Regions from separate parts of the Paenibacillus sp. CMAA1364 genome, predicted to be linked through region 1. Evidence: predicted binding sites of a transcription regulator. Region 1 holds the regulator's gene; each other region holds the start of a gene.

Region 1 (4,267 bases):
TTAAGACACAGCTTAACGGCTCAGCAATCCTTCAAAAGCAGACTGCGCTTCATGATGAATACGTTCTTCATCTAAAGTTAAACAATGACCATTCTTCACAACCTGCTGACCATTTACCCATACATGTTCTACATCTTTAGCACTCGCTGAATAGATACAATGAGATATGAAATCCGTGTGTGGTAAGAAATGTGCTTGATCGGTATTAAGCGCTATGAAGTCTGCCTTCATACCCACCGCTAACTTCCCTATAGAATCTAGAAATAATGAACTTGCCCCATATATAGTACCCATTCGAAGTGCTTCCGCAGCAGGTACGGCTGTTGGATCTCCCGAGATCCCTTTATGAATAAGTGCGCTTAATCTCATTTCTTCAAACATATCTAGATTGTTGTTGCTCGCAGGCCCATCGGTCCCAAGGGATACAGGCACACCCGCCTTTAACAGATCGGGTACACGCGCGATTCCACTAGCCAACTTCAAGTTGCTTCCTGGATTATGCGATACACCTACTTGATATTGTGCTAGAATCTGAATCTCTTCATCCGTTAAATGTACACCATGCGCTACAAGCGAAGGTCGTGTAAACATTCCTAATTTCTCCAAGTGTTGAACAGGTCGAAGACCATAGTCTGCCACATTCTGTTCGACTTCACTCTTGGTCTCTGACATATGTGTATGCACAGGAAGATCAAGATCATGTGCCGCCTGTATGAACTTCTCAAAGAATGCTGGTGGACAGGTATAAGGTGCGTGAGGAGACATCATCGTTGTGATTCTTCCTTCGGCTTGTCCATGCCAGTCTTTCGCAAAAGTAATCGCATCATTCAGTTTATGTTGTTGCTCTTCTTGGGTACATAAACCAATGACACCACGGGTAAGCACCCCACGCATACCTGATTCTTGAACAACCTTAGCCACTTGATCCATGTGATCATACATATCTAAGAATGTTGTTGTACCGCCTTTGAGCATTTCTAAGACAGACAGTGAAGTACCCCAATACACATCTTGTGCGGTGAATTTCTCTTCCATTGGCCACATCTTCTCCTGCAACCATACTTGAAGCGCTAGATCATCGCCATAACCTCTTAACAACGACATCGCTGCATGACCATGGGTGTTTACAAGTCCAGGTAAGAATAACAGCTTATTTCCATCTACAATTGGAATATCTTCACTATATTCCGGCTTCTCCTCGCCAATGTACGTAATGAGATCATCCTCTATAACCATATAACCATTCATAACATTCTGTTTATCATTTAGAACAACAAATGTACCATTCTTAATGATCCATTTCTGTCGTTTGTTGTGTTCCATTGTCTGAATCTTCCTTTCCGTTGCTTAAGTAATACGCAAGACTGAGCATATCTGTTGTAAAATCCGCTGCATGTATTCGAACGTTGGCTGGTGATTTTATAACGATTGGGGCGAAGTTCAAGATCGCTTCTATTCCCGCTTCCACCAATGTATCAGCAACCATTTGAGCTTCATGCTCAGGAACGGTAATAATCCCAATTCTAATATGGTGTTTCTTAATCGTATCAGACAATTCTTCCATAGGTTGAACCATTAATGTATTAATACGTGTTCCCACCTTCTGTGGGACAGCATCAAACACAGCTACGATCTTCAGATTCTCTTTCAGATAAGCATTATAATTAGATAACGCTTGCCCTAGATTACCCGCTCCTACAAGCACAACGTTAATTTGTTGGTCTAAATTAAGAATATGTCGTATTTTTTCAATTAAATAAGGCACGTCATATCCAATACCCTTTTTACCGAAATCGCCAAAATAGGCAAGGTCCTTACGGATTTGTGCTGGATTCAGATCTAATTTCTGACCGAGTTCCTGTGAAGAAACGGTACCCACTTCTCTTTTGTATAGCTCTGATAGATATCGTAAATACACAGGTAATCTACGAACAACAGCCTCTGAAATTTTATCAGATTTCATATTTAATCCTCCTATTGGATAACAAATAGATATATTAAGAACGGTCGCCGTCTTCTAACCATTCTGAAATTCTTGGAATCATTTGATTCGTCGGCATATGTTCCATCTTAGGTCCAGGTAATGAATAGAGGAAGTACTTTCCATAATATGAGTCAATTACACGTGTATCATATACAATCACGATCCCCTTATCACTTGCTGTACGAACCAATCTGCCGAACCCCTGTTTGAAACGAATGACCGCTTGGGGAACAGATAGCTTCATGAATGGGTTCTTTTTTTGCTGCTGTAATAACTCACTCTTCGCCTCAACCATCGGATGATTAGGCGGTTGGAATGGCAATCTGACAATCGCTAGACAAGTCAAAGCTTCGCCGGGTATATCTACCCCTTCCCAGAAGCTATTCGTCCCAAGCAGAACAGAGGCACTACTATCTTGGAAGCGACGGACCAACTTACTTCTGCTTCCATTATCAACACCTTGTCCTAGCACGACAATATCTGTTGCAGATAATGCTTTTGTTAACGGTTCATAGACTTGACGAAGCATACGATATGACGTGAACAACACCAACATCCTGCCTTTGGTTATTACGGCTGTTTCTGCAAGCGACTTAACTAACATTTCGACGAATAGTGAATCGCCTACACTTCCCTTTAGGCTCGGGAAATCTCGAGGAATGATTAGCAATGCTTGATCTCGATAACGGAAAGGAGACGGTAATTGAACCGTGACCAAGTTACCTACATCGGCAGCATGCTGTAGCCCCAGATTCTCAATCATGTACTGAAAACTCTTATCAATAGAGAGGGTTGCAGAAGTAAGTATAATACTTTTCTTCTGATCGAAGAACACTTCCTGTAATTGCTTACTCACATCAACAGGAACAGCATACATCTGTATAGATTTACTACGGTAATGACCATTTGCCTCCATCCAGTATACATTTAATGGATCATTTAGTGATATAAAGAAGTGTAGATTCTCCCGTTGGGTTGCTAAATCTTTCACAAGACCACTAATATCTGTAAGAAGGCTCTCTAAACTGGTGTCATCTAGATTCTCTCTAATTTCATTGATCATCTTATCAGAACTGCGAATGACTTCGCCAAGTGTTACATAGATCTGATTCTCGACTTCTTGTAACACTTGCCATTCCTTTGGTTGTTTGGAAGGCTGTAAGCGTAGCACGAATTGCGCCGTATCCCCAGGTGCTGCATCGCTTCTCTCAGGGAGTAAAGCAAATAACATTTCGCTTAACCGATCCCAATGCTCTTTCACTTCAACTAAATCGCCACTCATCCGATCCGTTAAGACAGCCCAATCAGAAGCTTTCTCATCGTTAGAAGAATGTAATTGTTGTCGAAGAGCAGGAAACTGACCATTGCGGTTGTCTTTATAAAGACGAGCTAACGTGTGGATGACATCGAAATACCTCATATGTAATCCTAAATGTTTACCCGCTACTTCTTCCAAATGATGTGCTTCATCGATCACTAGATATTCATAAGCAGGCAATAGTTGATGCCCTGCCTTTACATCCGTGAATAACTTCGAATGATTCGTAATTACGACATCTGCAATACCCGCTTCGTGTTTAGCACGATGGTAATAGCATTTACGGAACCATGGGCATGCACGACCTAGGCAGGAATCCGAATCGCTGGATACGGTCTCCCAAAAGTCTCCACCACGAGCACCTAAATTCAGTTCCTCATCGTCACCTGTTTGTGTCTGTGTTAACCACACGATCATTTGAGCAGCTAAGATCACGTCTTCTTTAGGATTCGCAAAGTCTCTTCTAATTATTTTATGTTCAAATTTTCTCAAACACAAATAATGTTGTCTCCCCTTAAAAATAGCCGCTTTGAAAGGAAAAGGTACCACTTGTGTCAGAAGAGGTATATCTCGTTCTCTTAATTGTTCCTGTAAATTAATTGTATGTGTACTTACCATAACTTTCTGTTCACGCTTCACACTCTGATATATCGAAGGGATTAAGTAACCCAATGATTTCCCGGTTCCCGTACCAGCCTCAATAAGGAGGTGCTTATCATCATCTAAAGCATTCATAACCTCTGTGAACATCATACTTTGGGACTCACGCGCTTCATATTGTGGCATGATGGAGCGAAGTTGATTCTCTATCAGTTCTAGATATTCGGGAAAGTGCATGTTCTTCAGAGGATTCTCATCTGCATCATCTCGAGGCGCAGAAATATCCGTCCAATCCTCCACCGCCAGTGCCAGTTGACGATAGAACGTATGGCTCTCTAGATCCTGTGCAGGTTCCTTTTCTTTCT
Region 2 (4,267 bases), 180 kb from region 1:
GGTATGGGTCACTCTTCTGTTATTCACTCGAACAATGAAGAAGTGATTATGAAGTTCTCTGATCGCCTCAAAACGGGCCGTGTCATTGTGAACTCACCTTCAACACATGGAGCAATTGGTGATATCTATAATACAAATTTACCTTCATTGACTCTTGGTTGTGGTTCTTATGGACGCAACTCCGTTTCTACTAACGTAGGAGCAGTCAACTTGGTTAATATAAAAAGGGTGGCACGCCGTACTGTGAATATGCAATGGTTTAAAGTACCTAACAAGATTTATTTCGAAAAAGGTGCAACACAATATCTAGCTAAAATGCCTGATATTACACGCGTAGCGATTATCACAGATCCAATGATGGTGAAATTAGGATATGTAGAAAAAGTGGAACATTACCTACGTCAACGTCAGATGCCAGTTGCAATTGAAGTGTTCTCCGAAGTGGAACCAGATCCATCAACAGATACGGTAGATCGTGGTACTGCGATGATGAATAGATTTAAGCCAGACTGTATTATCGCACTTGGTGGTGGATCTCCAATGGATGCTGCGAAAGCAATGTGGTTGTTCTATGAATATCCAGACACCGACTTCGAAGGTCTGAAACAAAAATTCATGGATATCCGTAAACGTATCTACAAGTATCCACGTCTAGGATCAAAGGCGAAATTCGTAGCCATTCCTACAACATCAGGTACAGGTTCTGAAGTGACTTCGTTCGCTGTAATCACAGATAAGAATCATGGGAATACGAAATATCCATTGGCGGATTATGAATTGACACCAGACGTAGCGATTGTTGATCCTGAGTTTGTGTACTCATTACCTCGTCTAGCTGTAGCAGATACAGGTATGGACGTACTAACACATGCGATCGAAGCTTATGTATCTGTTATGGCGAATGACTTCACAGATGGTCTTGCTATAAAAGCAATTCAATTGGTATTCCAATACCTAGAGAAATCTGCATTAGAAGGCGATAAGTTGGCTCGTGAGAAAATGCATAATGCTTCGACTATCGCGGGTATGGCATTTGCCAATGCATTCTTAGGTATTAACCATAGTTTAGCGCATAAATGGGGCGGTAAATATCACACAGCCCATGGTCGTACGAATGCAATTCTACTGCCACACGTTATTCGTTATAACGCTAAGAAACCTACGAAATTCGCGTCATTCCCTAAATATTCTCATTTCATAGCGGATGAGCGTTATGCTGAAATTGCTCGTATACTTGGATTGCCAGCACGTACAACAGAAGAAGGCGTTACAAGCTTGATCAACGCTATCCGTAAGATGAACCAAACGTTAGGCATTGAAGAGTCATTCCAACAAATCGGATTTGATGCGAAGGAATTTGAATCTGGCGTTGAATATCTTGCAGATCGTGCATTTGAGGACCAATGTACAACGGCTAATCCTAAGATGCCATTAGTTACTGAACTTGCAGATGTATACAGAGATGCATTCTACGGCAGATTCGAATAAACAATAAACTAGTATAATTGAATATTTTTCAAATAAACGTGACAAATATCACCTCAAAAGTGATGTTTGTCACAGTTGTTTCATCGTATTTGAAGTAAACTAAAAGTAGATAAAGGTTCCAGAATGTTATTAGACAGTGTATTGTGAAAAAAATTACATTCTAGGGTCCATGAGATCTGAGATACCTTCAAACTCTTGATCTCAAAAGAAATATAACTATATAGATGGAGGGATTAATATGTCGGTTATTGAAAAAGAATTAAAGAATGTGCAAACAGGTTGGAGAAGTTACAAAACAGGTACTTGGAGTAGAAAAGTAGATGTGAATGATTTCATATTCAAGAACATTACTCCTTTTACTGGTGACGAAGCGTTCTTAGTTGGACCAACACAAAATACGACAGATCTATGGAAAATTGTCTCAGACTTAACGAAACAAGAAAGAGATAATGGCGGTGTATTGGATGTTGATGTTAATACAGCTGCTACGATTGTCTCGCATGCACCAGGTTATTTAGACAAAGATAAAGAACAAATTGTTGGTGTGCAGACAGATGCTCCATTCAAACGCTCTATTCAACCACAAGGTGGAATTCGCATGATGATTGATGCGTGCGAAGCTTATGGATTTACACTTTCTGATGACATCATTAAAACATTCTCAGATATTCGTAAAACGCACAACCAAGGTGTATTTGATGCTTATACTTCCGATATGAGGGCAGCGCGTAAAGCGGGTATTATTACTGGACTTCCAGATGCTTACGGTCGAGGTAGAATTATTGGTGACTATCGTCGTGTGGCATTGTATGGTATCAATTACTTAGTGAAAGACAAGAAGCGCGAACTGAATGAACTAGAACTAGATGTGATTGATGAACCAACTATTCGTCAACGTGAAGAACTATCTGAACAGATTCGTGCCTTAGCAGAACTGAAGAAAATGGCTGAAATGCATGGGTTTGATATTTCTGAACCAGCAACAACAGCAAAGGAAGCATTCCAGTGGTTATATTTCGGCTACTTAGCAGCGATTAAAGAACAGAATGGTGCGGCGATGTCACTTGGTCGCGTATCTTCATTCCTTGATATATATATCCAACGTGATTTGGCAGAAGGTACTTTAACAGAAGAACAAGCACAAGAAATGGTCGATCATTTCGTTATGAAGTTACGTATCGTTAAATTTCTTCGTACGCCAGATTACAATGAATTGTTCAGTGGGGACCCAACTTGGGTAACAGAATCCATTGGGGGGATGTCCGTTAATGGACAGACTCGTGTAACGAAGAGTAGTTTCCGTTTCCTTCATACATTATATAACTTAGGAGCTGCACCTGAACCTAACTTAACGGTATTATGGTCAGAGCAACTTCCAGAAGCATTTAAGAAGTATTGTGCAAAAGTATCTATTGAGACTAGCGCAATTCAATATGAGAATGACGACCTAATGCGTCCGATCTATGGCGATGATTACGGTATCGCTTGTTGTGTATCCGCAATGCGTATTGGTAAACAGATGCAATTCTTCGGTGCTCGTGCTAACCTTGCTAAATGTTTACTGTATGCAATCAACGGTGGTATTGATGAGAAATCAGGAGCACAAGTTGGACCGGAATTCGCTCCAATTACGTCTGAATACCTAACGTATGATGAAGTGATGAAACATTTCAAACCTATGATGAAATGGTTAGCTAAGCTTTATATGAACTCACTTAATGTGATTCACTACATGCATGATAAATATGCTTATGAGAGAATTGAAATGGCTCTACATGACCGCGATATTCTTCGTACCATGGCATGTGGTATTGCTGGATTGTCTGTTACAGCAGATTCACTTAGTGCGATCAAATATGCAAAAGTTAAACCGATACGTAACGAGCAAGGAATTGCAGTTGACTTTGTAATTGAAGGGGAATACCCTTGCTTCGGAAATAATGATGATAAAGTAGATAACATTGCTATTGAATTGGTCGAAACCTTTATGGGCATGATTCGTCAGAACAAAGCTTACCGTGATGCATTGCCAACACAATCTGTATTGACTATTACTTCTAACGTAGTGTACGGTAAGAAGACAGGAACTACACCAGATGGACGTAAAGCTGGAGAACCATTCGCACCAGGTGCTAACCCTATGCACGGCCGTGATAAGAAAGGTGCTTTAGCTTCACTGAACTCCGTAGCTAAACTTCCATATGAAGATAGCTTGGATGGTATTTCGAACACTTTCTCTATCGTACCAAAGGCATTAGGTAAAGAAGAAGATGGACGTAAATCTAATCTAGTTGCGATGATGGATGGATACTTTGGAAGCAAGGGTCACCATTTGAACGTTAACGTATTTAATCGTGAGCAGCTAATGGATGCAATGGAACATCCAGAAGAATATCCACAGCTTACGATTCGTGTCTCTGGGTATGCGGTTAACTTCATTAAATTAACTCGTGAACAACAATTGGATGTTATTAATCGTACATTCCATGGTTCCATGTAATTTCAATATATAAGGATTAACTAATCTATCTAGACAGCGGATATAGGAAGGGTGACTTCATTTGATCAAAGGACATATACACTCACTGGAGACCTTCGGAACAGTTGACGGACCAGGTATCCGCTTTGTCCTATTTATGCAGGGTTGTCTCATGAAATGTCAATACTGTCATAACCCCGATACATGGGGACTTAATGAGGGCAAAGAGATGACTGTTGAAGAAGTTTTATCTGAGATTGAGCCGTATATCAATTACTATCGTTCTTCTGGTGGTGGTCT
Region 3 (4,267 bases), on a different contig from region 1:
ATTCTCTTACTAGCGGGTAGTCTGATGTTGTATCCATTGATCGGAACGAGCTTCATGCCAGAACAAAAGGATAAATTCGTCATGGTGACCTATTCACCAGAACCCGGTACACAACAAGATGTTGTTGAGAAGTTAGCGCTGCAAGCTGAGGAGCTCATTCTGAAACAACCTTCTATTGAAAAGATGCAATATTCTATTGGGGGCAGCAATCCAATGGGAGGCGTAAGCACATCCAACTCAGGCCTCTTCTATATTGAATACAACACGAATACGAAGAACTTTGAAGATGTTCAGAAATCACTTATTGCAGATCTTCAAGAAGAGATTCCTGTTGGTGAGTGGGCGTCTCTCGATATGACTGGAGGTATGCTTGGAAGTGGATTAAGTGTCAGTGTGTTCGGAGACAGCTTAGAGGATATTACCCCTGTGTCCGATAGCATTCTTCAACTTGTACAAGATGACACGACACACTTCGAAAAAGCAAAGACAAGTCTATCTACTTCGTATGATCAATACACGATCGTAGCTGATCAACAGAAGTTAAGCTCGTTAGGATTAACCGCGGGTCAGATCGCTATGAAGTTAAGCCCTGTTCGGGAGCGTCCTGTACTAACCGAAATTGAAGTGGAGAATAAAACATATAAAGTGTATATCGAAACTGAACGTTCTGAATATAAGACGATCGATGAAATCTCAAACGAAAAGATTATGTCTCCGCTCGGTATGGAAGTTGCCATTAAAGATGTTGCGCGAGTAGAAAAAGGTCATACGCCGAACTCTATCACACGTACCAATGGCAAAATGGTCGTATCTATAACGGCTAATATTATCACGGCCGATGTCGGCAAAGCATCTACAACCTTACAGAAGAAAATAGATGCGATGGAGAAGCCTGATGGTGTCGATATTACGTTCGGCGGTTCTACTGAACAAATTAATGATACGTTTACACAACTTGGTCTTGCGATGTTAGCAGCCATTGCCGTTGTATACTTCATACTCGTGGTGACCTTCGGCGGAGGTCTGGCGCCATTTGCCATACTCTTCTCATTACCATTCACAGTCATTGGCGCCCTTATTGGTCTACTGATTGCTAAAGAAACATTAAATGTATCTTCATTAATGGGTGCGTTGATGCTCATCGGAATTGTTGTGACCAATGCCATCGTACTGATTGACCGTGTCATCCGCAAGGAAAAGGAAGGGCTATCTACACGCGAGGCATTGCTTGAGGCTGGTGCTACTCGACTTCGTCCTATCCTTATGACTGCACTTGCTACCATAGGTGCATTGGTACCGCTAGTAACTGGCTTGGAAGATAGTGCGGGAATCATTTCCCGTGGGCTCGGCATTACTGTTATTGGAGGTCTAATCAGTTCCACAATTCTAACACTGGTCATTGTACCTATTGTGTATGAATTCTTGATGAAATTCAGTAAACCAAAGGAACTTGATTAACTACCTCACAACATATAATGAATTAACAAAGGAACGCACCTCTTTTCCTAAGGAATCGAGTGGCGTCCCTTTGTCATTACCGAAAGAGTATCCGATGTACATGTGAACATACAAAAAAGCCAATTCCCATGGTTGCTAGAGGAATCAGCTCATCCTAATCTCATATTTAACTTGTATTCCAACTTAGGTTAATTGTTCTCTCCACAACCGTAACATTTCCATGTCATTTGGTATGAAATCTTTCAGAATACTTCCAATTGCTTTGTATAGCGGGCTCTGTGCCATATACATTAAGTCTTCACCAAATCTAGGAACCCAGCTCATAAGATGTCTCTCTAAAAATCTGATCTGGTCATCAATCAATGCAAGTTGCGCGGTCCGAATACGTCTGCCATCTATCGTTCGTTCGGCTAGAATAGCCATGTATTCGAGTTCAATCCAAATGTTATCATCTTGTTCATGATTCAATTTATTAAATGATATTCCTGACTGAACATAAATCTCGCGAATGTCTGAAGTCCAATCTACATCTTTACCTTTTAACTTCACTACATAATCTCTTTCACATAGTGATGGGAATATGGGGTGCATACTATGAAATAAACGTTGATATTCATGCTTCTCTATTTCGCAGATCTTGACCAGTTGTCCTGGCATAATATCATTGAGATAGTTCCTCAACAATTGTCCACCTGCCGTAAGTAATGTTTCCTCGCGTGTAATCATATGATGTCTCCATTGTGTCACAAGCGACATTCTTGGATGCCGTGCTAAGAAATCTATAAGCAATTGATATACCCAGACTCTTCCTTGTCTCCATCTTACACATTCTTCAGTATCTTTGAGCAGTTCCATGGTTAGCGACACAGAGTGTAACCCCCTTAATGTACTATCATTGATTGGAGATGAGCAAATATACACAATATAGTTCATGAAAGCAACTTCATCTAATATATTGATAATACCTTAAATGTTATATATTTCATGTGACAAATTTCACATTGCAGTGCATATCTCTTTACAATAAAAAAATATGATTCCCGTCATCGACAGTCATCATATCAAGGAATTACTAGCATACGATTACTAGGGGAAACCGTTGCTCTTGTTTCTCAGTATAAAACATTTTGTAAGCGTTTACTAGATTTTTTTATGTTTTTCTTTGACTATTGTCTAATTTTATGATTATATGGAAATTTGTTGGTTTGAATCCCCTTTCAACACATGGTAAAGTGAACATACTATAAATCATTGATTGCCATGATTGAATTGTATTCAAGTGGAGGGATTGATATGCTTCGCTCCTTAGGGCACAGCAATTCATCACATGGAAAGGAATGTCGATATTGAATGAACCCATAGATGATAAATCTGCTCTATCTTCGCTTAAATCTTTTAGTTTCTTCCTATATGGTTCCATGGTTATCTTCACAAGCTTCTTTCAACTGTATCTTCAGGATGTAGGCATGACGAAGTTTGAAATTGGTACCCTTATGGCTATTGCTCCTTTTGTTTCTTTGTTTGCTAACCCTTTTTGGAGATATTGGGGAGATCGTTTACTTCATTTGAAACGTATCATCATCATCATGATGAGCGGAGCTGTTATACTTATACAGTTCGTATTTCAAGCTGATTCCTATGCTATGGTATATTTATTTATGACACTATTCTTTTTCTTCCAAACACCAATTTTCTCACATAGTAACAGTCTAATCCTTGGTTATATTCAAGATACATCTCGCTCATTTACTTCTTATCGCATCTGGGGTTCCATGGGTTGGGCAATAACTGCCATTTCTGCAGGTGTCATTCTGGATTGGACTGGAATATCCAAAGTCGCGACTGTATTTACCACATTTTTGCTACTAGCGATCGGTTCTGTGATGATGTTACCTTATTTACGACTTTCTTCCCATACACCAAAATTGCACTATAAGGGATTTACAAATGTTATTACCAACCGATATTTTCTATCCTTTCTTCTATTAGGAATGTTAGTATCGATTCCCAATGCTATGAATAATACATTTATGTCTTTATATATCATCGAGATCGGTGGGACTAAGCGGATTGTTGGATTTGCCGTGTTTCTATCATCCTTATTTGAAATCGGGATGTTCTTTCTGTTTGATCGTTACATGAAACGTAGAATATCATGGTTATTAGGTTGTCTCGCGCTAGTAAGTCTTCTGTTCAGTCTACGTTGGCTCCTCATGGCAGAGGCTACCCATCCGTTAGAGATAGCTGCCATTCAAGTGCTTCATTGTGTTACGTTTGGTGGATTCTTCTACGTTGGCACGCAACTTACACTACTGTTAATTCCTCGCCCCTATCGTAGTATGGGCCAAGCTGTATATACACTATCTTGGAGTGGCCTCTCTGGTGTCGTTGGAGCATTTATTGGTGGTTGGATGTTCCAGAACTTTGGTGCAGAAGCCATGTATAAAACAGGGATGTTATTTGCTCTAATTGGGGCGGCTGGCTTTGCTCAGATGTGGTTCATGATCAGAAAATACGGTTATCAATTGCCAGATATATTTGACAAAGGACATTTGAAACATGACGGTCAAGATGAATTTGAAGATTCAGATGAGAACGCTAGCCTACAATAAAGTATAAATAAGAAGAACCCACAGATATTGATCTGTGGGTTCTTCTTGTTCGTACCTCCGATGGATTTACTTCGTTACTGTAAATGAACTTTTAAGGGACACGACTCGATTGAACACGGGGTGTCCAGGTGTAGAATACTTAGAATCTACGTTAAAGTATCCATGACGGAAGAATTGGAATTTGGCCTGTGGCGTAA

The links. Region 1 encodes Rex, which represses fermentation and respiration genes when NADH is low (regulators of the CRP and FNR family bind a similar motif). Its sites were predicted from a motif close to TTGTGAAATATTTCACAA; they were not measured.
Region 2: pflB (formate C-acetyltransferase) is a predicted target of Rex. The motif match lies at 1,630-1,647, and genes of this name have one in related genera.
Region 3: ACH8E3_RS05285 (TorD/DmsD family molecular chaperone) is a predicted target of Rex. The motif match lies at 2,443-2,460, and genes of this name have one in related genera.

What each region holds. Positions count from the first base shown of each region.
Region 1 covers NZ_JBITNB010000001.1:163,952-168,218, forward strand. Annotated here, with positions in the region: gene ACH8E3_RS00760 (amidohydrolase) at 13-1,323, opposite strand; gene ACH8E3_RS00765 (redox-sensing transcriptional repressor Rex) at 1,289-1,963, opposite strand; gene dinG (ATP-dependent DNA helicase DinG) at 1,998-4,267, opposite strand, start outside.
Region 2 covers NZ_JBITNB010000001.1:348,186-352,452, reverse strand. Annotated here, with positions in the region: gene adhE (bifunctional acetaldehyde-CoA/alcohol dehydrogenase) at 1-1,488, shown strand, start outside; gene pflB (formate C-acetyltransferase) at 1,727-3,988, shown strand; gene pflA (pyruvate formate-lyase-activating protein) at 4,050-4,267, shown strand, end outside.
Region 3 covers NZ_JBITNB010000004.1:166,719-170,985, forward strand. Annotated here, with positions in the region: gene ACH8E3_RS05280 (efflux RND transporter permease subunit) at 1-1,458, shown strand, start outside; gene ACH8E3_RS05285 (TorD/DmsD family molecular chaperone) at 1,642-2,325, opposite strand; gene ACH8E3_RS05290 (MFS transporter) at 2,796-4,070, shown strand; gene ACH8E3_RS05295 (glutamine--tRNA ligase/YqeY domain fusion protein) at 4,137-4,267, opposite strand, start outside.